DNA from 2 places in the Comamonas sp. UBA7528 genome. Region 2 is predicted to be linked to the other one. Evidence: riboswitches for the same ligand, from Rfam matches in the RefSeq annotation. Region 2 holds a riboswitch; the other holds the start of a gene.
What was found. Region 2 has a riboswitch for manganese ahead of mntP (manganese efflux pump MntP). Riboswitches for the same ligand answer to the same signal wherever they lie in the genome.
Positions count from the first base shown of each region.

Region 1 (15,490 bases), on a different contig from region 2:
TCACGGTCGATGAAGTCCACCCGCGAGGCATCGCCATGCGCCTGGGTTTGCAGAAACTGGTAGCTGGCGTCGTTGAACTGGCCCTGGAAGGCGTCCACATGCAGCTTGAGCGCCGTGCCCTGGTACACATCCCCGCCCTTGTTGATGTGCACGCTGCCTTCGGCGTCGACCAGATCGTCGGCCACGGAGTAGTCCACGCGGTCGGCGCGCACCACCATATCGCCCTTGCGCAGCTCGGCATTGCCACTGACCTGGGCCCGCACATCGGCCTGGCCGGTCACATGGTCACCGCGCACATAGGAGGGCAACTGGTCCTCGACGGCCGAGGGCAGCTTTTCCAGCAGCTGGCTGCTGGGCTTGAGCTGCAGCGGCGGCAGATCGCCGCCGCTGTCCTGGGGCGCGGTCTGAGCCCAGGCGCCGGAACAGGCCAGCAGGGCAGCGGCCGCCAGCGGACGCACAACGGCACCACGCGGTGGGGCGCACCGGGATGTCACGGAGAGGGCTGGGGGCAGCAAACGGGCAGACACGTTCAATGGAGGGCGAAGAAAAATCCGGGGGCACCCGGCTGGTGCCGGACGGTTTGTAGAATCCGATTATCCATGAGCGATTCCATCTCCCCCATTTCCAGCGTGGTATGGGCCGATCCGGCCCGCGAACGCGCCTTCCAGACCTGGCTGACACCGTTGGCTGTCCAGCATGGGCTGGATCTGTCCAGCCTGCGCCCGGCTTCGGCCGATGCAAGCTTTCGCCGCTATCTGCGCCTTGACCGCAGTGCAGGCGGCAGCCTGATCGTCATGGACGCCCCGCCGGACAAGGAGAACTGTACCCCTTTCGTCCAGGTGCAGGGCCTGATGCAGCAGTCCGGTCTGAACGTGCCAGCCATTCTCGACTGGAACCAGCCCAGCGGCTTCATGCTGCTCTCCGACATGGGCAGCCGCACGCTGATCGAGGTGCTGGACCCCGCTCGGCCCCAGGATGCCGAACTCTGGTACCGCCACGCCGTGGACCTGCTGCTGCAATGGCAGCAGGCCTCCCAGCCCCACGTGCTGCCGGCGTACGACGAGGCCCTGCTGCGCCGCGAGTTGCAGCTCTTCCCCGACTGGTATATCGCCCAGCACCGCCAGGTCACGCTGGACGACAAGCAGCAGGCCGTGCTGTCCAAGGCGTTCGACCAGATCGTGGCGCACAACCTGCAGGCGCCCAGCGTCTATGTGCACCGGGACTTCATGCCGCGCAACCTGATGCTGCCCAGCGACCCCACCCAGTCGCTGGCCGTGCTCGACTTCCAGGATGCGGTCTACGGCCCCGTCACCTACGACATCGCCAGCCTGCTGCGCGATGCCTTCCTGACCTGGGAAGAGGACTTTGTCATCGACATTACCGTGCGTTACTGGGAAAAAGCGCGCCGCTCGGGATTGATCGGCGCCAAGAGCGCCTCGGGCTGGGGCGATGACTTCGGCGAGTTCTACCGCGCCGTGGAATGGATGGGCCTGCAGCGCCACCTGAAGGTGGCCGGCATCTTTGCCCGGCTGACATTGCGCGACGGCAAGCCCAAGTACCTGGCGGATACGCCGCGTTTCATCCACTACATCCGCACCACCTGCAGCCGCTACCGCGAGCTGGCCCCGCTGCTGCGCCTGGTCGACCAGATCGAAGGTGTCCAGGCCCAGGTCGGCTATGCCTACGGCCGGATGTGATCCCCGGCTTGCACCGCCCCCTCTGCACGTGTACCGCCGGTTTCCGTTGCCCCGCATCTGACACTGGCCGCACCGCTCCAACACCCTTTTCTTCCTTGCCAGCCCCCACCGCATGCCGCGCTTTCACTGCCCCCTGCCGCTGACCGCCGGCGCCGAACTGGACCTGCCCGCCGGCGCGGCCCGCCATGTGCAGGTGCTGCGCATGCAGCCCGGCCACACCCTCACCCTGTTCGACGGCAGCGGCGACGGCGAATGGAGCGCCACCATCCTGCAGATGGGCCGCAGCACGGTGCAGGTGCGCGTGGATGCCTTCCACGCCACGGCGCGCGAAGCCTCCCGCCCGGTGCACCTGCTGGCCGGCATCACCGCCAACGAGCGCATGGACTGGCTGGTGGAAAAAGCCACCGAAATCGGCGTGGCCAGCATCACCCCGCTGCTGGCCGAACGCAGCGTGCTCAAGCTCAAGGGCGAGCGCGGTGACAAGAAGCGCAGCCACTGGCAGGCCGTGGCCGTGGCGGCCTGCGAGCAGTGCGGCGGCAACCGCGTGCCCGCCATCCACCCTGCGATGACCCTGGCCGAATGGACCGCCGCCCACCCACTGACAGACTCCGCAGACACGCAACGCGTGCTGCTGTCACTGGCCGACGGCACGCGCCCGCTGCTGCAGGCCGTTGCGGCCGGCCAGACACCGGTCCTGTTCCTGTCCGGTCCCGAAGGCGGCCTGTCTCCGGCCGAAGAGTCCCTGGCCCGCGCCCAGGGCTTTGCCCCGGTCACGCTGGGGCCGCGTGTGCTGCGCGCCGAAACCGCACCCATCATGGCGTTGTCCGCACTGGTATTGGGTTGAACCCGCAAACGACCGTTCGTCGTGTCAACGTGGTAATTTTTGCCTGCGGCTCTGTCCAAGAGACGACATTTCCCTAGAATCCGGAAACATTTATTTACAACCGGACCCCTGCGCAGGTTACCCACCAGCGCAGCCCAGAAGGAAAGCTGCCGTGACATCCGCCACCGAGCCGCCTTCGCAGACGGCCCGCATACGGCGCTGGCTGCTGTCGGACGATCCGCACATCCGCACCCACACCGCCATGTCCGGTCTGGCCCTGGTGCTGATGGCGTGTTGCGTTGGCTTGCTGCTCTGGCTGGCCCTGAACAGCCATGCCCCCCTGTCCTGGGTCATCACCTGGAGCCTGGTGTCGCTGGGTGGCCTGCTGGCGGCCACCCTGGCCATCCGCCTGGGCTGGACACGCCGCCTGAACGACCCCTCGCTGACCCTGCCGCAGATGCTCTGGGCCATCACCAGCGCTGCCGTGGCCTATCTGGTGGTGGCCGATGCCCGCGACATGCTGCCCTGCATGGTCGCCATGGTGCTGCTGTTCGGTTCGCTGGGCCTGCGCATGCGCCAGATCGTGGGCATCACCCTGTACGCCTGTGTGGCCACCAGCGCCGCCATGGTGCTGGCCCCCCGGCTGCTGAACCAGCCGGTGTCGGTGGCCGACGCCGCCCACGCCGTGATGCTGGCTGTGGTACTGCTGGCCTGCATGGGCGTGAGCCTGCGCCTGCATTCGCTGCGCAGCCGGCTCCAGCAGCAGCGGCTGGCCTTGTCGCGGGCCCTGGAGGAGCACCGGGCCCTGGCCTCGCGCGATGCCCTGACGGGCTTGCTCAACCGCCGCTCCATGCTGGAACTGCTGGAGCTGGAGCAGCGCCGCTGCGTGCGGGGCCAACGCAGCATGGCCCTGGCCGTGCTGGACATTGACCACTTCAAACGCATCAATGACAACTACGGCCACGCCGTCGGCGACCGTGCGCTGCAGGCTTTTGCCCACACCGTGCGCCACACCGTGCGCGGCGGCGATGTGCTGGCCCGCTGGGGCGGCGAAGAATTCGTGCTGCTGCTGGGGGATGTGAACGACCACGCTGCCCTCAGCCTGCTGCAGCGCATTGGCCAGGCCGTCTCCCAGGCTGTCGTGGCCGATGCCCCCGAAGGCCTGCGCATGACCGTCTCGACCGGCCTGACCGTGCACCTGCCTGGCGAATCGGTCGAAGCCACGCTGGAGCGCGCCGACCAGGCCCTCTACCGTGCCAAGCACCAGGGTCGCAACTGCGTGGTGCTGGCCGACATGCAGGTGCCACCACCACCGCCCCCTCCGCCACCGCCGCTGGCCCCGGCCGGACTGACGGCCGGCCCCGCAGCGTCAGCGCAGACAGCGGCCTCCTTGCACTGAGCCCTGCACCCGTGCAGAGCGCGCAGGCCGGCTCCAGGACATGGAGTGCCGGTCCATCCCGCGCGTGGTGTCCATCCTGCGCTACGCTGTGCGGTTTGGACGGCCCGGTGTCCCGGGCCGCCCGCCACCTTGGAGTTTCTGCATGACTGTTTCCACCTCCGGCCCCATCACCCGCCACCATGTGGGCGCCCGCCTGTCCGAGACCGCGGTCCACCACGGCACCGTCTACCTGGCCGGCCAGATCCCCGAACACCACCCGGATGGCGATATGCGCGTGCAGACCCAGGAGGTGCTGGGCCATGTGGAACGCCTGCTGAAAGAAGCGGGCAGCAGCAAGGCCCACATCCTGTCGTGCAACATCTTCATCCGCAACGCGGCCGACATCACGGTGATGAACGAGGTCTGGGATGCCTGGATCGTGCCCGGCCACACCCCGCCCCGCTGCACCGTGATCGCCCCGGCCATCAACCCCCAGTACCTGATCGAGGTGGTGGTCATCGGCGCACAGATCGCGGCCTGATACGGCCTAACGCTGCGGCCACTGCTGGTCCAGCCACTGCTGCAGCCGGGCGAACACCGGCGCTGCCAAGGCCTCGCTTTCATTGAAGATCTCATGGAAAGCCGGCTCAAAGCACTGGGCCTGCAGCACCGCCTGCGGTGCCTGCCGGGCCAGGGCGGCACTGCCCGCCGGGTCCACCACCCGGTCCTGCCCGGCCCACAGCAGCAAGGTGGGAACGCGCCAGGCCGGCGCCCGGGCCACGACCCGCGCACCACCTTCGGCCATGTAACGTGCCATCCGGCCGCTGATGCGCGGGTGCTGCAAGGGATCGCGGTCATAGGCCTGCACCACCGCCGGGTCGTGCGACAGATGGCGCGAATCCACGCCATTGTGGACGCGCAGGTTCGGCAGCAGCCGGGGCAGACTGGCCAGCAAGGCTTTCTGCACCGCTGACAAATGCAGCGCCAGCGCGGGGGAGGACAGCACCAGGCCATCCACCTGGCATGCACCGGATGCCACCGCATCCGCCGCCACCAGCCCGCCCATGCTGTGCCCGAGCAACACCAGGGGCCGGGAGGCCGGCATGCCGGCACGGGAGGCATCCAGCATCCGCGCCAGATCGTCCAGCAGCCGCCCGTCGCTGCTCAGGCCGCCCCGGGGGCCGCCCGACCGGCCATGGCCATACTGGTCATAGGCCCGCACGGCCAGGCCCCAGCCGTTCAGGCGCTGCGCCAGCGCGGCATAGCGGCCGGCGTGCTCGCCCATGCCGTGCACGATCAGCACCGTGGCACGCACCGCCGCCGCAGGCGCCAGCGGCCAGTCGTAGACCGCCAGGGGCGTCCCGTCAGCGGCGGGCAGGAAAGTGGACTCTGTCGGATGCATACCGCGGGGCTCTCCTTGCAGTACCCGGCGCGGGCGGGCCGGGAATATCAAAAAAATAGCTGCCTGCGCCCTTTGCGTGGGCTTTGGCAGCTATTTTTGGGAATTCCCTCAGCGACTCAAGCTGTCGCTTCCTCGGATTGCGCCACCGGCATGGCGGCAATCACCTGGGCCACGGCGGCGGTGAGCTTCTTGGCATAGGGCACATGCAGGAACTCATTGGGGCCGTGGGCATTGCTCTTGGGGCCCAGCACGCCGCAGACCATCATCTGTGCGGTGGGGAAGCCCTGGCTCAGCAGGTTCATCAGCGGGATGGTGCCACCCTGGCCGATGTAGCCGCAGTCCGCGCCAAAGTGGGCCTGGCTGGCCGCATTCAGGGCCGTTTCGAACCAGGGGCTTGTGCCAGGTGCGTTCCAGCCACTGGAGCTGGACAGGCCTTCCCAGGTCACCTTGGCCTGGTACGGGGCATTGTCTTCCAGCAGCCGCTGCATCTCCTGCACGCAGGTGGCGGCGTCGACCAGCGGCGGCAGGCGCAGGCTGAGCTTGAAGGCCGTGTAAGGCCGCAGCACATTGCCCGCGTTCTGCAACGTGGGGAAGCCTTCGGCACCGGTGACGGACAGCGTGGGTTCCCAGGTGCGCTTGAGCAGGGCTTCCACCGGATCGGTGGTGGTGGGCAGGGCCACCAGGGTGCTGCCGCCGCAGTCATGGTGGGCCCAGGGAAAGCGCTTGTAGGTTTCCTCGCCCAGGATGGCCGCCGTGGCCCGGGCCTGGGCCAGACGCTCGGGCGGCACCTGGCAGTGGAAGCTGGCAGGGAGCATGCGACCGGTCGCACTGTCTTCCAGCCGGTCCAGCACCTGGCGCATGATGCGGAACGACGAGGGCACCACGCCCGAGGCATCGCCCGAGTGCACCCCCTCGGTCAGGATTTCCACCTTCAGCGTACCGCTGGCCATGCCGCGCAGGCTGGTGGTCAACCACAGCTGGTCGTAGTTGCCGGCACCGCTGTCCAGACAGATCACCAGCTCCACCGCACCCAGGCGGGGACGCAGGGCATCCACATAGGGCAGCAGATCGCGCGAACCGCTCTCTTCGGCCGTCTCGATGATGCCCACAATGCGCGGGTGGGCCACGTTCTGGCGCTTGAGTTCCTGCACCGCCGCCACGCTGGCGTAGACGGCATAGCCATCGTCCGCGCCGCCGCGGCCGTAGAGCTTGCCGTCCTGGTAGACCGGGGTCCAGGGGCCCAGGTCACTGCGCCAGCCTTCGAATTCGGGTTGCTTGTCCAGGTGGCCGTACATCAGCACCGTGGGAGCGCCGCTGGCATTGGCCCCGGGCTGGGTGCCTTCCACCTCAAAGAACAGCACCGGTGTGCGGCCTTCCAGGCGCACGATTTCCAGCTTCAGGCCGGGCACTTTCTGCGCTTCCACCCAAGTGGCAGCGTTGCGCAGCACCGTGTCCAGCAGGCCCTGGGCCGCCCAGTCGGGGGCAAACATGGGCGATTTGGCGGGAATGGCGATGTAGTCCTTGAGCTGGGCCACGATGTCGCGGTCCCATTGCTGGCTGACATGCTCCAGCGCCTGTGTGGTGTCCAGCGCGGTGGACGGAATGCGTGCGTTCATGGCGAAGCTCCTGGTCACTGCGGCCGGCACCGGGCGGACGCGAAGCAAACATTGTGCGCCATGCCAGAGCCCCCACAGCCCAGGGGGCGCCAGCCCGCCCCTGCCGGGCCGCCCCGCAGCCGATGTCAGCGGGGCAGTGCCGGCCCTGCGGCAGCCGGCGCCGCCAGATGCAGGGGCGGTGCATCGGCGGGCTGCAGCTTGAACACGCTGACCGCGGCTTCCAGGCCGCTGGCCTGGTCGCGCATGCTGGAGGAAGCCGCGGCCGACTCCTCCACCAGCGAAGCGTTCTGCTGGGTCAACTGGTCCAGCTCGGCCACATCGTGGTTGACCTGGGCCATGCGCTCGGCCTGCTCGGAGGCGCTGGCCGAGATTTCGCCCACGATGTCGCCCATGCGCTGCACGGAGCTGACGATCTCGTCCATGGTCTGGCCGGCGGCCTGCACCAGCTGGGCACCGGACTCCACCTGGTGGACCGAGCTGCCGATCAGCGCCTTGATCTGCTTGGCCGCTTCGGCGCTGCGCCCGGCCAGCGAACGCACCTCGCTGGCCACCACGGCGAAGCCCCGGCCCTGCTCTCCGGCCCGCGCGGCTTCCACGGCGGCGTTCAAGGCCAGGATGTTGGTCTGGAACGCGATGCCATCGATCACGCCGATGATGTCGGCAATCTGGCGGCTGCTGTCGTTGATTGCCCCCATGGTGCGCACCACCTGGCCCACCACCTGCCCGCCGCGCGAAGCCACTTCCACGGCCGAGGCCGACAGCTGGTGCGCCTGCCGCGCCGCGTCGGCGGCCTGGTGCACACCCTGGGCCGTGTCCACCATGCGCTGGGCCGTGCGCGCCAGCCGGTCGGCGGTGTTGTCGGTGCGCTCGGCCAGATCGGCATTGCCCAGGGCGATCTGGCTGCTGGCGCTGGCAATGTTGTGCGCCGCCAGACTGACCTGCTGCAGCATGGCCACGTAGCGCTGGCGCATGTCTTCGACCTCGCGCACCAGATCGCCAATTTCATCGCGGCGCGGGCTGTGGAAAGGCTGGGTCAGATCGCCCTGGGCCACCAGGGTCAGCGCCTGCGTCAGCCCGCGCAGCGGCTGGCTCACGCCCCGGCGCAGCACCCAGAACAGGCCGGCGGCCAGCAGGGCCAGCGCCACCGCCATGGCACCCCACACGGCAAACAGCGCGCGGCGCTGGCCGGCCATGGCTTCGCGGTCCGAGACTTCGGTCACCACCCACCAGCCGGACTGGGTCTTGCGCACCACGGCCCAGGGGTCTGCGCCTTGCTCCGGCAGCAGTGCGACCGCATCGCGCACCCAGCCGTCCGGGCTGTCGGCCAGCGCCTGCAAGGTCGCCTGGGCCTGGGGAAGGGCCTCCAGCACCTTCTGGCCGGCATGGCTGGGATGGGCCACAAACCGGGCCTGCGCCAGGCTGGTGCCCGGGTCGATCACCATGGCACCGCCATGCTCGTACAGGCGCAGCCCGGACACCTGGCGCAGCAGACCTTCCTGGAAGGCGCTGAGGTCGGTGCCCACAAACAGAATCCCCACCACCTGGTTCTGCGCATCGCGCAGCGGCGCGTAGTGCGTCATATACGGCTTGCCGAACAGCGTGGCGCGGCCGATGAAGCTCTGGCCATCGCGCACCCGGGCATATGCCGCATGCTGGCGGTCCAGCATGGTGCCGATCACGCGCTCGCCCTGCGGGTTGCGCAGCGAGGTGGTGATGCGCACAAAGTCATCGCCCTGGCGGGCAAACACCGTGGCCACACCGCCGGTGTCGGCACTGAACTTGTCCGGCAGCGCAAAGTTGCCGTTCAACACCTCGCCGTCCACGGACAGCTGGCCGCTGGCAGGGTCCAGCGCCACGTGGCCCACAAAGTGGCGGGCAAACCCTTGGGACGCCTTGACCACCATGTCGCGGTTGGCATGCTCCACCGCGTCGACCGAAGCCACCAGCGCCTGGGTGGCATGGCCCACGCTGGCCACCAGCTGCGTGCGCGAAGCCTGGTTGGTGATGGACGCGGTCACCAGGCTCAGCGCCAGCAACACCAGCGCCACCATCGCGATGGCGATGGCGGTGACCCGGCGGGCCACGGAACGACGGCCTGCAGCCGCAGAAGAAGAGGACAACATGGGATACCCGCACCAGGACACAAAACGGGCGGATTCTCACATTGCGTTACTGAGTAAGTCCTGACGAACGGCAAAGCCCTGCAATCCGTCCGCTTTTTACGGCAACCACAGGGCTTTTTGCACCAATACAGGGAATTCTGCCTTTATCGCCGCTGGCGGACAGCTCTGGCCCGCCATCGACCGCAGGCCGTCCACGGCAAGCACCTGCTGCCGTGCGGCGCCGCTCAGCGGGCGTGGTAGGCGGCAATGGCCTTGCGCCCCTCGGCCGGGTCGTCGGTGAAGATGCCATCGATGCCGGTACGCAAAAAGGCTTCGAAGTCCGCCGCCACATTGCCGCGCGTGGCACCGTTCTCCACCGGGTGGGCTTTCAGGGCGGCGGGCAGAAAAGCATTCTCCGGCCGCAGCGTCCAGACATGCACCAGCAGCCCGGCGCGGTGGGCCGCCCCCACCAGGCCGGTGGGCGCAGCGTTCTTGCCCTCCTTGACCGGCACCACCATGGATTTGCTGGGCCCGATACCGTTGGCGTAGGTCGCCACCTGGGCCAGGCCTTCGGGCGTGGTCAGGTCGGCATAACTGGGGCCTGCCCCGCGGGCCACGCTATCATACGGCTGGCCCTTGGGGCTGAGCAGCTGCACCAGGCGCACCGTGCTGCGCGCACGGATCCAGCGCAGGTTGTCCACCTCGAACGACTGCACCAACACCGGCGCCTGGGCATCGTTCCAGCCGTTGGCGGCCAGCACCTGCAGCAGCACGGGCTCCAGCGGCTTGCCGATCGACTGGAAATAGCTAGGGTGCTTGGTTTCAGGGTAGATGCCCACGGTACGGCCGGTGCGCGCGGTCTCCGCCTTGGCCAGGTCGATGATCTCCTGCAGCGTTGGCACCTCGAACTGGCCGTCATAGCGCACATTGGCCGGGCGTACCGCGGGAATGCGCTCGCGCGCGCGCAGCGTCTTCAGCTCGGCCAGCGTGAAATCCTCCACAAACCAGCCGGTGATGCGCTCACCGTCGATGGACTTGGTGGTCTTGCGCGCCGCAAATTCGCGGCGGTCGGCCACATCGGTGGACACCTCCTTCAGACTGCCGTCGGCATTGAGCATGGCGATGGCGTTTTCGTGCCGCGCTACCAGCACGCCATCCCGGGTGATGACCAGATCGGGCTCGATGAAGTCCGCACCGGCGGCAATGGCCACCCGGTAGGCCTCCAGCGTGTGCTCGGGGCGCAGGGCCGAGGCCCCCCGGTGGGCAATCAATGCCGGTTTGGGCGGCCAGGCGCCAGGGCGCGGCACGGTGGGGGCAGCCCCCTGTGCCCCTGCCGCCGCAGCAGGCGCCGGGGCCGGGCTGCTGCAGCCGGTCAGCCCCCACGGGCCCACCAGTGCAGCAGCGGTGGCGGTCAGGCAGTGGCGGCGGGTGATGGCGGGCATGGCAGTCTCCGGTTGCAAAGGTTTTTTCCACCCGCGCAGCGGCGCGGGGCTTTCTGCCCCTGATTTCACCACCAAACAGGCGGCGGCCCTGACCAGGTCGCGCACAGGCTGCAAGGGATTTTTCAGATCTCTGCGGCGTCCGTGAGGGCATAGGCCTGCAGCCAGCCCAGCCCTTGCGAGGTACCGGCGCGCGGGCGGTATTCGCAGCCGACCCACCCGGTGTAGCCCAGCTGGTCCAGCAGATCGAACAGATAGGGGTAGTGCAGCTCTCCGCTGTCCGGCTCATGCCGGTCGGGCACGCCCGCAATCTGGATATGGCCCACACGCCCGGTGGGCAGGTAGTGGCGCAGCTTCATGGCCACATCGCCTTCGACGACCTGGCAGTGGTACAGGTCCATCTGCACCTGCAGCCGGGGCGAATCCACGGCCTGCACCAGCGCATGCGCCTGGTCCTGCCGCTGCAGGTAGTAGCCGGGCATGTCACGGCCGTTGATGGGCTCAATCAACAGCGTCACACCCGCATCCTGCGCCTGCTGGGCAGCCCAGTGCAGGCGCTCCGTCACCAGGGCCTGCACGCCGGCATGGCTTTGGCCCGCTGGCAGCAGGCCGCTCATCACATGCACGCGTGGGCATTGCAGGACGCTGGCGTACTCCAGCGCCTGTTGCAGGCCCGCACGGAAGGCGTTCTCCTGGCCGGCCAGACACAGCGTGCCACGGTCACCGCTGTCCCAGGCGGTGGCCATGGCGTCCCGCGTGGTGCCGCCGGGTGGGGCGTTGAACAGCACCTGCTGCAGGCCGTGGGCACGCAGCTGCTGCGCCAGCTGTGCCGGCGCATAGGCATAGGGAAACAGGTATTCCACCGCCCGGAAACCATCGCGCGCCGCAGCGGCAAAGCGTTCCAGAAACGGCAGCTCGGTGTACATCAACGACAGGTTGGCAGCGAACTGGGGCATGGGCCCATTATCGGAAGCACCCGGCCCCACTGTCTGTCACCGGTCTGTCGCAGGCGCCGACATTGCGGCCGGCTGTGCGCCAGATCAACCTCTTTCGAGACAGAACACCGCCGTGCTGGCGCGCAGATTGGGCAGGGTGCGGATGACCTGGCCTTCACGCAAACCGAAGGAATCCACCACATTCAGGCGGTTCTTGTGCGCCAGCACTTCGAAGTCCTTGTACGTGCCCACGCGGATATTGGGCGTGTCATACCACTGGTACGGCAGGTGGCGCGTGACCGGCATGCGCCCGCGCAGCACCGAAAACCGGTTGGGCCAGTGGGCGAAATTGGGGAAGGTGACCACGCTCATCCGGCCGACGCGCGCGGTTTCGCGCAACATCGTTTCGGTATTGCGCAAGTGTTGCAAAGTGTTTATCTGCAGCACCATGTCGAAGCTGTTGTCGTCAAAGATGGCCAGACCTTCGTCCAGGTTCAGCTGCAGCACATTGACGCCGCGCTGCAGGCAGGCCAGCACGTTGTCGTCGCTGATCTCCACGCCGTAGCCGGTACAGCCGCGTTCACGCTGCAGATACTGCAGGAAGGCGCCATCGCCGCAGCCCAGATCGAGCACGCGGGCGCCCTGGGGCACCAGTTGGGCCAGTGCTTGCATGGTGGGGGTGGCGGTCATGCGCGGAACTCCTTGGCAATGCCTTCGAAATAGGCGCGCATGGCGGCCAGGTAGCGGGGGTCGTCCAGCAGAAAGGCGTCATGGCCGTGCGGGGCGTCGATCTCGGCATAGCCCACGTCGCGCTGGTTCTGCAGCAGGGCATGCACGATCTCGCGGCTGCGCCCCGGGGCAAAGCGCCAGTCGGTGGTGAAGCTCACCAGGAAGAACTTGGCCAGCGTCTTGGACAGCGCGGCCTTCAGGTTGCCGCCATGCTGCTTGGCAGGGTCGAAGTAGTCCAGTGCCCGGGTGATCAGCAGGTAGGTGTTGGCGTCAAAGTAACCGCTGAACTTGTCGCCCTGGTAGCGCAGATAGCTCTCGATTTCGAACTCGATGTCCTGGGTGGTGAACTGGATGTCCGGGCCGTTGCGCAGTGCACGGCCGAACTTCTGGTTCATCACATCGTCGCTCAGGTAGGTGATGTGGCCGATCATGCGGGCGATGCGCAGGCCGCGCTGCGGCACCACGCCATGGGCGTAGAAGTCGCCACCGTGGAAATCCGGATCGGTGACGATGGCACGGCGCGCCACCTCGTTGAAGGCAATGTTCTCGGCATTCAGATTGGGCGCACTGGCCACCACCACGGCGTGGCGCATGCGCTCCGGATACTGCAGCGTCCAGCTCAGTGCCTGCATGCCGCCCAGGCTGCCGCCCAGCACGGCCGCCATCTGCCGGATACCCAGCCGGTCCAGCAGCAGCGCCTGGGCGCTGACCCAGTCTTCCACCGTCAGCACCGGAAAGCTGGAGCCGTACACCGCACCCGTGTCCGGGTTGGTATGCATGGGGCCGGTGGAGCCAAAACAGGAGCCCAGGTTGTTGACCCCGATGACGAAGAACTTGTCGGTATCGACCGACTTGCCCGGGCCGATCATGTTGTCCCACCAGCCTTCGCTCTTGGGCTGGCCTTCGTAGACACCCGCCACATGGTGCGAAGCGTTGAGCGCGTGGCACACCAGGATGGCGTTGGACTTGTCGGCGTTCAGCGTTCCGTAGGTTTCGAACGCAAGGGTGTAGTCGCGGATGCTGTGGCCGCTTTGCAGCAGCAGCGCATCCGGAAAATGCATGGATTGCGGTGTGGCGATGAAGGACATGAAAAAACCCGGCATCGCTAAAAACGAGGCCGGGTCGATCGATGTCGTCGGACGGGTCTTTAGCAGGATTTATAAAGCGCCCGCAAGCTGTAGCAAATCGGCGCGTGAGCGGCAATTATGCCAAATCCTTGAGCATGGGCGCAAACAGCGCCAGCAAGCCCAGCACCAGGAAAATGACCGCCGACACCAGGTGCACCATACGGATGGGCACCTTCTTGACCAGCCTGTCGCCCAGCCACACCACCGGTGCGTTGGCCAGCATCATGCCAAGGGTGGTACCCGCCACCACCCAGACATAGGCACCGCTGTACTGGGCTGCCAGCATCACCGTGGCGATCTGGGTCTTGTCGCCCATCTCGGCCAGGAAGAAGGCAACCAGCGTGGTGCCGAACACGCCCCAGCGGGAATGCTGGGAGGTGCCGTCATCGTCCAGCTTGTCGGGAATCAGCATCCACACCGCCATGGCGATGAAGGACAGGCCCAGAATCCAGCGCATGGCATCCGGCCCGACCATCCGGGTCACCCAGGCGCCCACGGCACCGGCCAGGGCATGGTTGACCAGCGTGGCCACCAGAATGCCCAGCACGATGGGCCAGGGCTTGCGAAAGCGCGCAGCAAGTACGAGGGAGAGCAGCTGGGTTTTGTCGCCCATCTCGGCCAGGGCGACGATGGCGGTAGAAACAAGGAAAGCGTCCATGTGGGGTTATCTTGTGTAAATCACGGCCGGATGATTGCGAGCGCGCATTGACCACACCCCGACTCCGGCACTTGGATCGGTGTGTAGTCAATGGTCTCGCCCAGCTCCAACAAGAGAACCGCGTACGCCATAGGGCAAAGCCCCAAGTCTGTTGACGCACGCTTTTGGCACATTGCGTGCCAAACGGGCTACTCCCCAAAGACAAGCGACATTCTACTGCCCTGCCTTGGTGCGCCGCGTATAAATGGGGTTTCCGGGTTTACTCGGATCACATGTTGTAAGCAGCACAAAGTTGTCTATACCCTGTGAAACTCGCATTCTTATGATTGATAATGCCTTGAGCTTTTGTGCTTATCGCAAAGGCCAGTGCGTTAGCGTCTCTACCGTCGTCACGTTTGCGGACACCTAGGGCTCCATCGCGTTTTCACTTTTTTCCTGGAGTCTTCCATGGGTAACAAACTTTACGTCGGCAACCTGCCGTACTCTTTCCGCGACAACGATCTGCAACAAGCTTTCAGCGAATTTGGCAATGTCAGCAGCGCCAAGGTCATGATGGAGCGTGACACCGGCCGTTCCAAGGGCTTCGGCTTTGTGGAAATGGGCAGCGATGCTGAAGCCCAAGCCGCCATCCAAGGCCTGCACGGTCAAAACCACGGCGGCCGTGACCTGGTGGTCAACGAAGCCCGTCCGATGGCTCCCCGCCCTCCCCGCAGCGGCGGCTTCGGCGGCGGCAACTACGGTGGTGGTGGCGATTTCGGCGGTGGCCGTCGCAACAGCTACTAAATAGCCCGCGCTTTTACGCTTCAACGTCAAAGCGAAAAAAAAGGAACCTTCGGGTTCCTTTTTTGTTTAGAAATGTCACAAATTTGCCCGCCCAACGGTAATGCTTCTTTTGCGCCCCCATTAATAATGTTTTACGGGAATACTCCCGCGGTGATCTGCAGGTCCGGTTTCCAGCGCACAGTGCGATGCAGGCTTGTATAGGTCGAACAAAGAAGGATATTGAGGAGCGATTGATGGGAAATAAGTTGTACGTAGGTAACCTGCCCTACGGCGTGCGTGACAATGATCTGGAACAGGCCTTCTCCCAGTTTGGCACCGTGACAAGCGCCAAGGTCATGATGGAGCGTGACACGGGTCGCTCCAAAGGTTTTGGATTCGTGGAAATGGGCAGCGATGCCGAAGCCAGTGCCGCCGTCCAGGGGATGAATGGCCAGCCGCTGGGTGGACGCAGCCTGGTGGTCAATGAAGCCCGTCCCATGGAACCCCGTCCACCCCGCAGCTACGGTGGTGGCGGTGGGGGTGGCGGCTATGGCGACGGCGGTGGCCGCCGCGACAGCTACGGTGGTGGTGGCGGCGGTGGTGGCTACAACCGCGATCGCGAAGGCGGTGGTGGCTACGGTGGTGGCCGCCAGGATGGCGGCTTCCGCAGCCCCTATGGCTCGGGCCCGCGTGGCCGTGGCGGCTATGGCGGCGGCGGTGGTGGCGGCTACAACGGCGAATAAGCCCGCCGCATTACCCCTGCTGCAAAAAAAAGGCCTCTGACAGAGGCCTTTTTTATGGAAACTTTCCCGTGGATCTTCG
Region 1 covers NZ_DLMU01000003.1:30,410-45,899, reverse strand. Annotated here, with positions in the region: gene lptD (LPS-assembly protein LptD) at 1-527, opposite strand, end outside; gene B3349_RS03245 (aminoglycoside phosphotransferase family protein) at 600-1,697, shown strand; gene B3349_RS03240 (16S rRNA (uracil(1498)-N(3))-methyltransferase) at 1,810-2,541, shown strand; gene B3349_RS03235 (GGDEF domain-containing protein) at 2,693-3,919, shown strand; gene B3349_RS03230 (RidA family protein) at 4,062-4,439, shown strand; gene B3349_RS03225 (alpha/beta hydrolase) at 4,446-5,300, opposite strand; gene B3349_RS03220 (M20 family metallopeptidase) at 5,417-6,916, opposite strand; gene B3349_RS03215 (methyl-accepting chemotaxis protein) at 7,042-9,039, opposite strand; gene B3349_RS03210 (glycerophosphodiester phosphodiesterase) at 9,264-10,460, opposite strand; gene otnI (2-oxo-tetronate isomerase) at 10,583-11,413, opposite strand; gene metW (methionine biosynthesis protein MetW) at 11,498-12,082, opposite strand; gene metX (homoserine O-succinyltransferase MetX) at 12,079-13,209, opposite strand; gene B3349_RS03190 (TMEM165/GDT1 family protein) at 13,325-13,906, opposite strand; yybP-ykoY riboswitch at 13,973-14,115, opposite strand; gene rbp (RNA-binding regulator) at 14,354-14,689, shown strand; gene rbp (RNA-binding regulator) at 14,923-15,411, shown strand.
Region 1: it holds a riboswitch for manganese, as region 2 does, so the genes downstream of both, B3349_RS03190 (TMEM165/GDT1 family protein) here and mntP (manganese efflux pump MntP) in region 2, are expected to answer to the same signal.

Region 2 (15,490 bases):
TCGCAGCCCGCGGCATCGACATCGACGAGCTGCCGCACGTCGTGAACTACGAAATCCCCAACGTCCCTGAAGACTACGTGCACCGCATCGGCCGTACCGGCCGCGCCGGCCGCGAAGGCCATGCCGTCAGCCTGGTGTGCATGGATGAAGAAGGCTTCATGATGGAGATCGAGCGCTTCACCAAGCAGGAGATCCCGGTGCAGGTGCTCGAAGGCTTTGGCCCCGAGGCCAACGAGCAGGCCGAACCCATCGCCATGGGCCGCCAGACCATCTGGGGCGGCGCCGGCAAGCCTCCCAGCCGCGACGTGATGCAGGCCGCCGCCAAGGCTGCGCGCCAGGAAATGATGGACCGCATCCGCACCAACAAGGTGGCCCAGGGCGGCGACCGTGCCGCCGGCAAGGGCAAGGGCCCCCGTCCCGCCGCAGCAGGCGGCCAGGGTGCGGCAGCGTCGGAAGACGGTCAGCGCCGCCAGGGCCACAGCAGCGGCAGCAACCGCCGCGGCAACGACCAGGCCCGCGCACCACGTCCGGAGTTCGCCGGTGATGCCGACGCCCAGCAGCGCCGCAGCGGCCAGGGCTTCAATCGCTCGCGCCAGCGCCCCTCGCGTGACAACCCGCGTGCCGATGCACCGCGCAGCGATTTCCCCCGCGATGAGCAGCCACGCGCGCCGCGCAGCCAGCCCCAGCGCCAGACCCGCGACGGCTACGAAGGCCCGAGCCGTTTTGACGACCAACCCCCTCGCGCCAATGCCCACCTGGGCACCCATGTGGGCGTGATCCGCAATGCCGCTCCCCGCAGCAATGGCGGCGCCGGCGGCAATGGCGGTCAGCCTGACCCGATGCGCACCAGCGTGGACAGCATGGCTGACCGCGGTCGCCGTGGCGGCTTCGGCGGTGGCAACCGCCGTGGCGGTAACGGTGGCAATGGCGGCGGCAACAGCGGCGGCTTTGGCGGTGGTGGCAACCGCCGTGGCGGTGGCGGCGGCTACAACCGCTGACCCCGCCCACCTGCAGGCCTGGCACCTGCAGGTTTTCGAACTGCAGCAGCGCGCCCTGCGCTGACACACGGACTCCCCACGCTGCAGCTAGCATTGCCCCTGCGCCGCCCGCATGCCCTTGCGGCTGCGGCCCGGCCTGACCGTGACCCGAGGTACCCGCACACCATGACCACGCCCTCCACTTTCGCCCCCTCCTCCCTTCAGGATCGTTCGGAAGCCCGTTCTGCCCCCTTGCGGTGGCTGAGCGTCCTGGGCGCCGCCACGGTGCTGGCCGGCTGTGCCAGTACCCCGCTGCCCGTGTGGCAACCCAGCCGCCCCGCTCCGGCCCCGGCGCGGACACCCGCGCCCGAGGCCGCCAGCGGCGCGCCCTCCTCCATTCTGTCGACGGCGCAAACCACGCCGATCGCCCCCACACCCACGCTGGAAGCCCTGCCTTACGCCGGAGAAGTGGCGCTGCGCTTTCCCGATCCCGCCGTGCGCTACCAGACGCCCGGCCTGGAAAACGGCCGCCGCAGCTTCACCACCAATGAAGAGCTGAGCACGCTGCTGCAGACCCTGTCGACCAAGACACTGGGCCAGCCCGTGCGCCTGGGCCTGATCACCATCGGCACCAGCCAGCAAGGCCGCCCCATCCATGCGCTGGTGGCCGCCAAGGCCAATGCCATCAACCCCGAAGCCCTGGACGAAACCCGCCGCCCCACGGTGCTGATCGTGGCCGGCCAGCAAGGCACGGACTTCGCCCCCACCGAGGCACTGCTGGCCATGAGCCAGGAGCTGGACGCCGGTGGCCGGCTGCACCCCCTGCTGGCCCAGGTCAATGTGGTGCTGGTGCCCCGCGCCAACCCCGATGGCTTTGAGACCGGCAGCGCCGCCACTGCCGACGGCACCTTGCTGACACAGGACCACCTGCTGCTGCAGACCCCCGAAGCCCGCGCACTGGCCAAGCTGGTGCGGGACTACCGCCCCACCGTGGTGGTGAATGCCGAGGAATTTTCCGCCATCCACCCCACGCTGGAGCAGTTCGACGCCCTGCGCGCCGACGATGCCGGCCTGCAATACGGCCTGAGCCCCAATGTGCACGAGTTCGTTGCCAAGGCCGAACGCGAGTGGCTGCACCGCCCCATCACCGACAGCCTGACCCAGGCCGGCCAGCGCGTGGACTGGGCCTATACGGCCAGCCCCACCGACAAGGTGCTGAGCACGGGCAGCCCGGCCCCCACCAGCCTGTTCAACATGGCGGCACTGAAGAACCTGCCCAGCCTGACGGTGCAAAGCCGCGGCGCCGACCTGCAGCGCCTGCACATCCAGCGCCGGGTCCACACCCAGGTGACGGCGTTGACCGCCGCACTGCACGACACCATTGCGCGTGCCGACGATCTGGCCAAGGTGCAGTCCTTCGTGACCCGCGATGTGGCCTCCCAGGCCTGCAAGGGCCAGCTCACCGTGGCCGCGCAGGCACAGCAGACCCAGCGCGATGTGGTCATGCTGGACCCGCTGACCGGTGCCGACAAGACGGTGCGCGCCGTCTGGCGTTCCAGCCAGGAACTGCGCCCCACGCTGCAGCGCCCGCGCCCCTGCGGCTACTGGCTGTCGCCGCAAAGCGACCGCGCGGTGGAGCGCCTGCGCCTGCTGGGCGTGCAGGTGCAGCGCGTGGCCGAACAGGCCCCGGTGCTCAGTGACGGCTATGCCGCCGCCCCAGGCGCCGATGCCAAGATCAGCGTGGTGCGCAATGCCATCGACGCCGTGCCCGGCAGCTACTTCATCAGCATGAACCAGCCCCTGGCCAATGTGGCCGCTGCCGCGCTGGAGCCCGATACGCCCTACAGCTATGTGAAGCAGGGCATCATCCCCACGCTGGGCGATCTGGCCCGCGTGATGGCGCCCACCACCCTGGTGTTTGAAGAGGACTGAAGCGGATGGAGGCGCACCGATGCACCGGCGCTGCGGCACGGCGCATCGGCAGCCTCTGGCAATTCCGCCCCAGCAAAAAGCCCCGGCGCTCAGGCTCCGGGGCTTTTTTTATCGCTGGAGGGGCTGCGGGGCGGCCAGCCTATACCGATCTACGCCGATCTACGCCGCACCATTCAGCCTAACAGCCTAACAGCCGACCTTCCGAGCCACCACGCATGGTGGTGCGCAGCAGGCCTGGGTCGGCCAGCGTCATTTTTTCTTCTTCCAGGCGGCGTAGTACTCGTCGGCCATGCTGCGCAGGGCACGGCCGATGCGCGCATATTCGAACTCGTTGAGGTTGGCCAGCGAGGCACGGCCCGACGGGTGCGGGGTACCGAAGCCCCGACCCGGCAGCAGCACGATGCCGGTTTCGTCGGCAATGCGGAACAGCAGTTCGTTGGCGGCAAAGCTGGCCTTCACCCAGGCCGCAAACTCGGCGCCGTAGAGCTGCTCCGAGATCTTTTCCAGATCGAGCAGGGTGTAGTAGTCCACCGAGTTCTCGTCGTCCGGGATGTCGATGCCCAGCTCGGCATACATCGCGGCCTGCCGCCGGCGGATGACCCCCTTGAGCGCCGCCTTGTAGTGGTTGCTCTCGTCCATCAGGGCGAACAGCGAGAACAGCACCATCTGCACCTGCTGGGGCGTGGACAGGCCGGCCGTGTGGTTGAGTGCCACGGTGCGGCTGTCGGCGACCAGGCGGTCGATGAACTTCAACCCTGGCACATCGGTGGTGATGGACGCGTACCGGTGCTCCAGCGAGGTCTTGTCTGCCGCAGACAGGGCCGCCAGCTTCTGGTCGATCACATTGTTCTGGTGCAGGGCGATCGTGCCCAGCCGCCAGCCCGTGGCGCCGAAGTACTTGGAGAAGGAATACACCAGGATGGTGTTCATCGGGCACACCGAGAACAGCGAGTGGAAGTCGTCTGCGAAGGTGCCGTAAACATCGTCCGTCAGGATCATCAGATCGGGCCGGTCGTGCTTGACGATCTGGGCAATCTTGTCCAGACCGTGGTCGTTGAGCTTCACGGACGGCGGATTGGAGGGGTTGATGCAGAAGAATATCTTGATCGCCGGGTCCTTGAGCTTGTCCAACTCGGAGTCCGGATACTGCCAGCCGGCCTCCGGATCGGCGTTGATCGCCACGGCTTCCAGCCCGTAGGTTTCCAGTTCCGGAATCTCGATGTAGGGGGTGAATACCGGCATGCCGATGGCCACCTTGTCGCCCTTGCTCACCAGCTTGTTCTGCTTGAGTGAGTCAAAGATGTAGGTCATGGCGGCGGTGCCGCCTTCGGTCGCGAAGATGTCCACCTTCTTTGCGGAGACGCGCCCCCCCACCATTTCCTGCATCACGTACTGGCGCACGATCTGCTCGCTGATGCGCAGCATGCGCGGCGGAACGGGGTAGTTGCAGCCCAGCACCCCTTCCACCATTTCATGCAGGAATTCCGAGGCGGACAGCCCCAACTGGTCCCGCACATAGCTCAAGGCCTTGCGCAGAAAGGCCACGCCTTCCCGGTCCTGGAAGTCGCTGAGAAAACGCTCGAAGCGGCCTTCGATACCCTCGATCTGCGGCAGCCCGCCGATGCCCCCGTGCATATAGGAAAAGGACAGCTCCGATTCCGTGGCCGCAAACAGACCCAGGCGGAAGAAGGCCCGGCGCGGCACGGTGGCCAGGAAGTTGGGGTTGCCGCGGCCGGCATTCAGCATGTCCTTGGTCGGTCTGCCGGCGGCCAGCTTGATCAGCTCGTCCTTGAGTTCGAAAGGGCTCAGCTTGGTGAATTGGCTGTAATCAGTCATCTCAATCTACTCCGTTTCAAGGTTGAAGTCAGGCAAAGGCCACGACCAAAGGGCCCAACAGCGTCAGGAACACATTCGCCAGCGCATAGGTGATGGCAAACGGTGTGGTCGGAATCGAATTTCCGGCCTTGTCCAGCACTTCACCGAATGCAGGGTTGGCACTGCGCGATCCCGACAGCGCACCGGCAAAGACCGCCACGTTGTCATAGCGCAGCAGGTAGCGGCCGACCAGCATCGTGAGAATCATCGGGAAAATCGTCACGACGACACCGATCAGGAAGATGGACAGACCACTCTGTGCAATGGTGTGCACCGCTTCCTGACCGGACTGCAGACCCACGACCGCGACAAAGCCCGCCAGGCCGAGATCGCGCAACAGGGTCGATGCGCCGCTGGGCATGTTGCCCATGTTCATGTGGCGGCTGCGGTACCAGCCGAAGGCCAGGCCGGACAGCAGTGCACCACCACCCGCGCCCAGGGTCAGCGGAATCGCACCGATGCGCACCACGAACAGGCCGATCAACAGGCCCACGACCAGACCCAGGCCATGGAACACGAAGTCAGTCTTGTCGCTGGGAATGATGGCCGGCCCGACGCGGCCCGCCAGGCGCTGCAGGTCTTCCTGCACGCCATGGACGGTCACCACGTCGCCGGCTGCGATGACCGTGTCGTCATGGAGGTCCAGCCGCACCCCGCCGCGCGAGACCCCCAGCACATAGATGCCGTGCCGCAGATCGGTGCTGAGCGCCATGATGCCAGCCACGGTCTGTCCCACAAACTCCTTGCCACCGATCTGCACATCGCGCGTGGTGACCACCAGCTCCATGCCGGGCACGGAAAGGGTTTCCGGGCCGATCAGCGCCTCCAGCCCGACCACACCGCTGCGGCGGCCAACGACGAGCAGCAGGTCGCCATCCTTGAGCACCAGCTCCGGGTTGACGCCAACCGGCTTGCCGTCACGCTGGACACGCTCGACCGTGATTGCCCCGCCGGCCGCGCCATGTTCCAGGGCTGCAATGGTTTTGCCGGCCCCCACCTGCACGCGGTACACGCGCCCGACAATGTCCGGCAACGCCGGTGTCTCGCCACGGCCGTAGACCTTTGCACCTTTCAGTGCCTCGGCCTCGGCCTTGATGGCGTCATCACGGATGCTGCGACGCATGAACCACGGCAGGATGTTGACGCAGACGATGATGGCGCCGAACGAGCCAAAGATATAGGTCACGGCGTAGCCAATGGCCACATTGGCCTGCAGGCGCTGCGACTCGTCTGCCGCCAGCCCCAGTTTTTCGATGGCAGAGCTGGCGGTGCCGATGATGGCCGACTGCGTCAACCCGCCAGCGGCAATGCCTGCTGCAAGCCCCTTGTCCAGCTCGAACATGCGCGCCAGCACCACCACCGTGACCAGCCCGCTCAGGGCCAGTACGGCCGCCATGATGATCTCGCGGATGGTCTGGCGCCCGAGGGAACGGAAGAATTGGGGGCCGCTTTCAAAACCCACGGCATAAATGAAGAGCGCGAACAGAATCGACTTGACGCCGTTGTCGATGGTCACGCCAAACTGGCTGATGGCGACCGCTGCAAGCAGCGATCCGGCCACCCCTCCTAGCTGGAATTTACCGAACTGGAATTTGCCGATCCAGTACCCCAGGGCCAGGGAAAGGAAGAGCGCTATCTCGGGAGAATGCTTGAAGATGCCGGAAACGTACTGCATGAGACCTCCTTCTTCGTGCGTAACTTTTATCAGAACCATCGCAATAAAAGATGACCGCTCAAAAGCGAGGACTTGGTGGCGTTGTCGGATAAATTGGTGCATGGCATCCGCGGTTTTCAGACGCACAGCCCTCGTTTTCTCCGACAAAATTTCGCGTTGAACGCCGCTGCTCGTGAAACACTTCGGCACAAAAAACATGCCCTGACACCCGTGTGTGGATGGGTGGCAGCAGACGGTTGACAGGGTCGCAAAAATGGCAAAAGCGACGGCAGCTATATCCATGACGGCGGCATATGAGGGCACCCCAAAATGCGGCGCATGCGCGTTCGGCCACGCCACCCCAATCACGCGAACCGACCACCTGCAATATGGGTCTGCTATAAAAAAACAAACCTCTATGCGAGAAAGCAAACCACGCAGCGTTGGCACTGAAAGCATTTCCTCCATAAAAAAAACCCGCCGACAGCGGGATTTTTTGTGGGCGCATACCAATATCTCTTCAGCCCATTTGCGGCCCACCCTGCACATGCCCATCAAAAGCTGGATGGCGGCCGGGCACAGTCAAAAAATGGGACACATTCACACCTCCACGGAATCAGCGCCGCAGTGGATGGCTGTGCAGCGCTTGCCGTGGATATGGCTTCGCTCTCAGACGGCGGACAGGTGCTCGTACAGAATCAGCGAACCAATGGCGATCAGCACCAGGCCGCCCACCGCTTCTGCCCACCGGCCCGTGACATGGCCCAGCAGGCGCCCGACCATGACGCCCAGCGTCACCATGGCGAAGGTGGCAAAGCCGATGCTCAGCGCCACCACCGTGATGTTCACATCCAGGAACGCCAGACCCACCCCCACCGCCATGGCATCGATGCTGGTGGCAAAACCGGTGGCCACCAGCAGCCAGAACCCGTGCCGTGCCGGCTTGCTGATCTCCGGCGCATCCGTATGCTGGAACGCGCCCCGCACCATGCGCAGGCCCAGCACCAGCAGCAGGACAAAGGCAATCCAGTGGTCCCAGGATTCGACATAGTCGGCGGCGGCATAGCCCAGCGCCCAGCCGACCAGGGGGGTGATGGCCTCGATGACGCCAAAGATCAGACCGGTGCGCACCGCCTCTGACCAACGGGGTTTCATAAGGGCGGATCCTTTGCCAATGGCAGCAGCAAAGGCGTCGGTGGACATGGCGAGCGCCAACAGGGTGATGGAAGCAGCGTTCATCTGGGGTTCTGGGAATACGGTCGGGCCTGAGCACAACGGCATGCCACCACTGCCCGACCTGCGTCGCAGTGACATGCCGATGGTCTCGCCAACCGAAGAACGGATGCCTGCGCCACAGCATGAAGATGCCGAGTGTGTTGACGCAGACGCTTCCAGGGCGGAAGCAGGCTACTCCCCAAGGGAACCGAAAGTTTAAGCGCGCTGCGCCCATCTTTGGGAGGTAGCGCCAAAAGCCCTATTTCACGTTCGAAATGGATCGCATTGCACCTGCGAAAGCCGGTGCGAACGGTGAATGGCACGTGCAACTCTGCAGCACCTTTGCGACCCCAGCGCTGCGAAAGCTGCTGCCCGCCATGGCAGAAGCGCTGCATGGATACAGACCAGCCTCCCACCGGGCCCCGGCGCATTGCCCCGGCGCATTGCCCCAGCCCTGCCAGGCATGCCACCAGACACCGGCTTTGCATTCCGCAGCCACCCTGTAGGTGGGCGCTGCTGCGTGAGCAACCGCTGACCGACGCTGTCTTTACACAATTCTGTTTCAGTTTGATACAAACTAGCCGATAAACGGTAGACAGCAGATCACGTTCAAGGAGTCATCAATGAGGCGGTGCATTATCAAAGTCGAAGGGGCGTACTACACCGCCCTGTTCCCCAGCACCTGCGCGGCCCTTGAAGATGCCATGCGGCGCTTTCCCAGGGCATCTGCCATCAGCGTGCGGACCGTGCAGCGCCTGTACCGCTGCATGGCGGTGCACTGATTCCAGTCCAGGACCTACCGTTCACAGGCTTTACCTTTTTGCCGGGCCTGGGAGCGTCTCCTCCCTCCCTCTCTTCAGTTCCCACGCACGCCGCAAGGCACCGGCTTTTTTCTTCGGCATCAGCTGCCAGATGGGGGCAGCCACCAACCACAGGGAGCACGACACGCGATCGCACCCGACGGTCGCCGCGCGCATGGAAGCGATGCACCTGCGCCATCGCATGAGAACAGATACCCTGTTGAGCTAAACGCACGCCACACACCGCACCGGCATTCGGATACCGGCCCTGCGGCTCCTGGCGCAGAGCCGCAGGGCCGGAGGTGGCGTGGTTCGGGCCTCAGCGTGCCGGCACGGCAGTGCGCGCGGCCTGGGCTGGCACCGGGAAACTCCAGGCATCTGCAGGCACGACCGAGCAGAACGCGCCAGCCAACGTCGCGTTGTGGTGTGCCACGATCTGCTCGGCACGCAGCTGAGGGGTGTCCGCGCAGGTATGGCCATCGGCAATGAGCACGGCCTCCAGGCCCATATCGCGCGCAGCCCGGCAACTGGTGTCCACGCAGTACTGGGTTTTCATACCGGTGATGACCACGCCGCTCACACCGACAGCGCGGAACTTGTCCAGCAGCCCGGTCCCTGCAAAAGCGCTGGGACGGTGCTTTTCAAACACCACTTCACTGCCATCCAGCTGCAGCTCCGGCGCCAGTTCGGCCAATGGGCTGCCGGGGCCGATAGGCGTTCCCGCGGGACCGATGTGGCGTGCCAGAAAAATGGGGGCTCCGGCGCGCCGGGCCTGGGCCATCAGCGTGTTGATGGTCTCCAGCATCTCGGTGCAGCGCCACATGGATTCGGGACCGTGGACCAGCCCGACTTGGACATCGAGGACTAACAGGGCAAACATGTATGCATTTCCTTGCGTGGTGCCAGCGGCGCAAGGGCATAAAAAAAGCCCTGTCCATTGCTGGCGGGCCTGGGAAGTGGATCGACTGATCGCTCACGGCACTTCACACGGTCCGCAATTAGCGGTCGTGGAGGTAGTGGTGGTGAGTGTGCAGCGAACCATGGAGCCCCACTGTAGCAAGTTTTTGCACTGCAGCATCTACAGCGACGCTGCCATGGCCGCTGTCGCAGTTGTGGCAGCTCACACAAGCCCCCCGCCGCCCCCAGCGCAGGCCACTCGCCAGCCACCACAGCAGGCCTTCCCTGCTGGCTGGCCTGAGCACGGGCCTGCCCTGCACGGCGCCAGCCCCCAGGGACACCGGAAGCCGGGCGCTGCCGATCGCCGGAGGCATGAGCGCCTTCCCGGGTGCCGGCAAGGCTGACAGCTGCTGGCAGGCGGCTGATGGCAGGCGGGCGCACTGCGAACCGTGCGGGCGAACGAGCACAACGATGTTCCTGCGCAACCTGAATGGGAGCCTGTCGGGAAAGTCTTGCCAAGGTGTAGGTAATGGTGGACATTCTGAAAAGAGAGTCTCGACACCCGTGACCAGGGAGATCTTATGCTTGCAGGAACCACAGAGAAGCCGCTTCGTCCGCAGATTCTGGCGGTGGACGATTCACCGGACAACCTGTGGCTTCTGTCTGGCCTGCTCAAAGCCAAATACCAGTTGAAGCTTGCCAGCTCCGGCGAGAAGGCCCTGGAGATCATTGCCCAGGACACACTTCCCGACCTGGTGCTGCTGGACGTGATGATGTCCGGGATGTCGGGCTACGAGGTCTGCCGCAGGCTCAAGGAGTCGCCCAGAACCCGGCACATCCCCATCATCTTTCTGACGGCCATGACCGGCACGGCCGATGAAACCACCGGGCTGGAGGTGGGCGCGGCCGACTTCATCAGCAAGCCCATCAATCCCCCCATTCTGCTGGCACGCGTGGCATCGCAGCTGCAGGCCAAGATCGGGGCGGACATCCTGCGAAACCAGAACGAGTTTCTCGACTTCGAGGTGCACAGGCGCACCCGTGAGCTGGCAGCCATCCAGGATGTCACCATCCTGGCAATGGCCTCGCTGGCCGAAACCCGTGACAATGAAACCGGCAACCACATCCGCCGGACCCAGCACTATGTGAAGGTGCTGGCCACGGCGCTGAAAGACCACCCGCGCTTCCGCCTGCACCTGGACGGCAATGTGATCGACATGCTGTTCAAGTCCGCGCCCTTGCATGACATTGGCAAGATCGGCATTCCCGACCGGATCCTGCTGAAGCCGGGCCGCTTCGAGCCGCAGGAGTTCGAGGTCATGAAGACCCACACCACCTTAGGCCGGGATTCGATACAGCATGCCGAGGACCAGCTGGGCATGGCGGTGGACTTCCTGAAATACGCCAAGGAAATAGCCTACGGCCACCACGAGAAGTGGGACGGCAGCGGCTACCCGCAAGGCCTCGTCGGCGATGCCATTCCCGTCTCGGCCCGGATCATGGCGGTGGCGGACGTCTACGACGCACTGATCAGCCGCCGTGTGTACAAGGAAGGCATGCCGCACGGAAAGGCGGTGGACATCATGCGCGAAGGGCGCGGCACGCATTTCGACCCGGATGTGTTCGACGCCTTCCTGGGCGTGCTGGACCGGTTTCAGGAGATTTCGCGAACCTATGCCGACAGCCATGCCGACATGCTGGAAAAGCAACGCAGCGTGGAGCTTGCCAAAGGCGACATCGGCTCCATTGCCTAGCCTGCGGGCGCCTTTACCTCGTTGCCCCATCATTGCCCCCTTGCCCGGCCCCTGCGGGCAGCCCCCCCGATAGCGGCCCCCTGCACTGCTCTTGAGAAGAGGCGCTTACTCCATGACTGGTCTGGTTCAGCACTACCACCGCTCTTCGTTGACGGCCAAGCTGGCCACCGCTTTTGCGGTGGTGCTCCTGATGGCGTCCCTGATCAGCATGCTCGGGCTGTACACGGTGGGAAAGGTGAGCCACCAGATCGAGGACATGTACGAGAACGAGCTGCAAGGCATCTCCGATGCGCGGGCCGTGCAGTTCTTCTATGCCGACATGGAGCGTTCCCTGCGCGATGCGCTGCTGACCAACGATGAAGCGGACCATGCCAATGCCATGCGGCAGCTGGACAAGGCGCATGCGGACATCAGCCGTGAAGTGGCGGAGCTGCGCAAACGCATCGTCCAGGAGGACAACCGGCGCAGGCTGGCGGCATTCGACCAGAACTATGCCGCGTACCGCCTGGCCCTGGAGCACATGCTGGAGCTGGCCCGCCAGGGCCGCCTGAACGAGGCCCGGCTGCGCATTTCCAGCCGGGAATTCAGGACGATGGGCGACACCGTGGGCCAGGCCATGGAGGCCATTGCCACCTCCAAGGAGCAGAGTGCCCGCGCCACCCTCAAGGCGGTGCAGGTGCTGGCCGATGAAACCCGGCTGCGCGGCATGGTGCTGCTGGCACTGGGCGGCTTGTCCAGCGTGCTTCTGGCCTGGCTCATCGTCCGCTCCATCCGCGTTTCTGCGGCGGAGCTGCGCACGGCCGTGGAACGTATCGCCGCAGGCGACCTGGAGCAGCAGGTGCCCCACACCGCCTACCAGAACGACGTGGGCGCCCTGGCGCGCGCCGTGACAGTGCTGCAGGGTTTTGCGCGCGAGCTGGAAGTACAGCGGTGGGTGAAGGCGCACACCGCCTCGATTTCGGCGGAGCTGCAGGCCACCCGCACCTTTGCCGAACTGGCGCAGCGCTTCTTCACCTTGACTGCGCCCTTGCTGGGCGTAGGGCATGGGGTGCTGTATCTGCACGAAAAGGCGCAGCGCCGGTTGCGCCTGCTGGGGGGCTTTGCGCAGTGCGCGGGCCAGTCCCAGGAGCCGTACATTCCGCTGGGCCAAGGGCTGGTGGGGCAATGCGCCGTGGAGCGCAGCCCCATTGTGCTGACCAATCCCCCGGCAGACTATGTGCGCGTGGGCTCTGCACTGGGGGAGGCGGCGCCGCGCTCCATCAACGTGCTGCCCGTCATGCGGGGGGATGAACTGCTGGGCGTTCTGGAGATCGCCAGCCTGGAGCCCAGCGCCCCCGGCCGCCAGGCGCTGCTGGATGCCCTGATGCCGTCGCTTGCGGCCAATCTGGAGATCATGGAGCGCAATCTGGCCACCCACCAGTTGCTGCAGGAAACCCAGGCCCAGGCCCGGACGCTGGAGCGGCAGGCCGACGAGCTGGCACGGCAGAAGGACGCGATCAAGGCCACCGAGACCTGGTACCACAGCATCATCGAATCCTCGCCCGACGGCATGCTGGTCCTGGATCCGGAAGGCTGCATCTCTTTGGCCAACCCCCTGGTGGGAACGATGTTCGGTTATGGGGAGGAAGAGCTGATCGGCATGCCCATTGCAACGCTGATCCCCTTCTATGCGCGGGATGGGTATGCCGCACAGCGGGATAGCTTTGCCCAGGAAGGCGGCTCCCACCTGATGGGCGCTGACGGTATCCGTGTGTACGGCCTGCGCAAGGATGGGACGGAAATCCCCATCGAGCTAGGGATCTCCCGCCTGCCCGATGTGGGCGGCCGGGGCGAATGCGTGTGCGCCTCGGTGCGCGATGTGACGCAGCGCCACCGCGCCGAGGACGAGGTGCGCCGCGCCCGCGAACTGGCCGAGGAAGCCACCCGCGCCAAAAGCGAGTTCCTGGCCAATATGAGCCATGAGATCCGCACGCCCATGAATGCCATCATCGGCATGTCGCACCTGACCTTGCAGACCACGCTGAACGCCAAGCAGCGCAATTACATCGAGAAGGTCAACCACTCGGCGGAAAACCTGCTGGGCATCATCAACGACATCCTGGATTTCTCCAAGATCGAGGCCGGCAAGCTGTCCATGGAGAAGGTCGACTTCAAGCTGGCGGACGTGCTGGACCATGTGGCCGACCTCATCGGCATCAAGGCCGAGGATCAGGGTCTGGAGCTGCTGTTCAATACGGCGTCCGGCTTGCCCGCCACCCTGGTGGGCGACCCGCTGCGGCTGGGGCAGGTGCTGGTCAATCTGTGCAGCAATGCGGTCAAATTTTCTGAGCGCGGCGAAGTCATCCTGGGAACGGAAATGGTGGCCCAGACGCCCGACGAAGTGGAGCTGCACTTCTGGGTGCAGGACTCGGGCATCGGCATGACGCAAGAGCAGTGCACACGGCTGTTCCAGTCCTTCAGCCAGGCCGACAGCTCCACCACCCGCCGCTATGGCGGGACCGGTCTGGGGCTGGCGATCTCGCGCACCCTGGTGGAGCTCATGCAGGGCCGCATCTGGGTGGAGAGTGCGCTGGGGCATGGCTCCACCTTCCACTTCCACGCCCGTTTCGGCCTGCAGCCCGACCCCACACCCCAGCGAATGTTCGACTCGCAGGAGCTGCTGGGACTGCGCATCCTCGTGGTGGACGACAACGCTGCCGCGCGCGAGATCCTCTCGACCATGGCCCGGAACTTCGGCCTGGAGGTGGATGTGGCCCGGGACGGCGATGAATGCCTGTCCCTGGTCCGGCAGGCCAACGAGCGGCAGCTTGCCTACGACCTGGTGCTGATGGATTGGCGCATGCCCCGGATGGACGGCGCCGAAGCCGTGGCGCGGATGCAGTCCTCCCACGGAGGGGACGCACCGGCCGTCATCATGGTCACGGCCTTCGGGCGTGAAGAGGCCATGACGGCCCTGCAGACCCGGGGAGCACATGTCAATGCTGTGCTCACCAAGCCCGTCACACCATCCACCCTGCTGGAAGCCGTGGGAGAGGCGCTGGGCAAGGGCCAGCTGGTGCAGTCCCGTGCCGCAACCAGGGAACAGGGGCAGAAAGAGCATTTGCAGCAGTTGCAAGGGACACGGGTGCTGCTGGTGGAGGACAACGAGCTGAACCAGGAACTAGCGCAGGAGCTGCTGCGCAATGCAGGCATCGACGTGGTGGTGGCCTGCAATGGCCAGGAGGCCTTGGACTGCCTGGCACAGGATCCACGCTTCGATGCGGTGCTGATGGACTGCCAGATGCCCGTGATGGACGGCTTTGTCGCCACACAGAAGATCCGCGCCCAGCCACGGTTGGATGCCCTGCCCATCATTGCCATGACGGCCAACGCCATGGCGGGGGACCGGGAAAAGGTGATCGAGGCCGGCATGGTGGACCACATCCCCAAGCCCCTGCGGGTGGGCGAGATGTTTGCCTGCCTGGCCCGCTGGATCGGCCGCCCGCTTACCGGCCCGGAGGCTGGTGCAGGCCCGCCACCGGGGACCCCAGGCGGGGCGCCCCCTCCGCCCCTGGCTGGAGCGCCGTCATTGCCGGCTGTGCCGAAACGCTCGGAACTGTCGGAGCTGCCCAAACTTCCCGGGGTGGATCTGGCAGCAGGTCTGCACATCGTGCAGCAGGACGCCCGCCTCTACCGCCGCCTGCTGGGCCTCTACGCCCATGAGCAGGCAGGTTTTGCGGCCGCCTTCACGGCAGCCGTGCAGGCAGGCGATGCCCCGCTGGCGACGCGCCTGGCCCATACGCTCAAAGGGGCGTCTGGAACCATTGGCGCCCAGGCCCTGGCCACTGCGGCTGCGGGGCTAGAAGCGGCATGCCAGACCACTCCTTCCAGGACCGGTGTGCTGCCTCTGCTGGGCCAGGTGGAGGCGCTGCTGCAGCCCCTGATTGCGGCCCTGGAGCAGTTGCCACGCCCGCAGGGTATTGCACAGGCAACGGTGTCCGCCGTGCAGCCCCCGCATACACGCTCCGCCGCCACGGCGACGATGCTGCAGGGCTTGCGTCAACTTCTGCAGGACAGCGATGCCGAAGCCGTCGACCTGCTGCAGGCGCTGACGCAGCGCCTGGCCGCGGAAGCCGATCCGCTGGCGGCGCAACTGACCCCGGTGGCGCGCGCGATCGACCGGATCGACTTCACGGCGGCCCTGGCAGCCCTGGACCAGGCCCAGGCCCAAACCTTGTAGGCGCACACCATGCACACGCTCCTACGCACTCTTCTGCCCGTGATGGCCGCTGCGGCCCTGGCGGGAGCGGGGTCCGCCCATGGCCGGACGCTGGCAGAGATTCGCAACACGGGGGAGCTGCGCGTGTGCGTGGCCGGATCCAGCGCGGACTTCTACCGCACCAACGC
Region 2 covers NZ_DLMU01000001.1:51,081-66,570, forward strand. Annotated here, with positions in the region: gene B3349_RS00270 (DEAD/DEAH box helicase) at 1-998, shown strand, start outside; gene B3349_RS00275 (M14 family metallopeptidase) at 1,164-2,909, shown strand; gene B3349_RS00280 (bifunctional aspartate transaminase/aspartate 4-decarboxylase) at 3,159-4,745, opposite strand; gene aspT (aspartate-alanine antiporter) at 4,774-6,459, opposite strand; gene mntP (manganese efflux pump MntP) at 7,108-7,677, opposite strand; yybP-ykoY riboswitch at 7,697-7,859, opposite strand; gene B3349_RS00295 (hypothetical protein) at 8,277-8,435, shown strand; gene B3349_RS00300 (cysteine hydrolase family protein) at 8,773-9,333, opposite strand; gene B3349_RS00305 (response regulator) at 9,932-11,104, shown strand; gene B3349_RS00310 (response regulator) at 11,217-15,323, shown strand; gene B3349_RS00315 (GAF domain-containing protein) at 15,333-15,490, shown strand, end outside.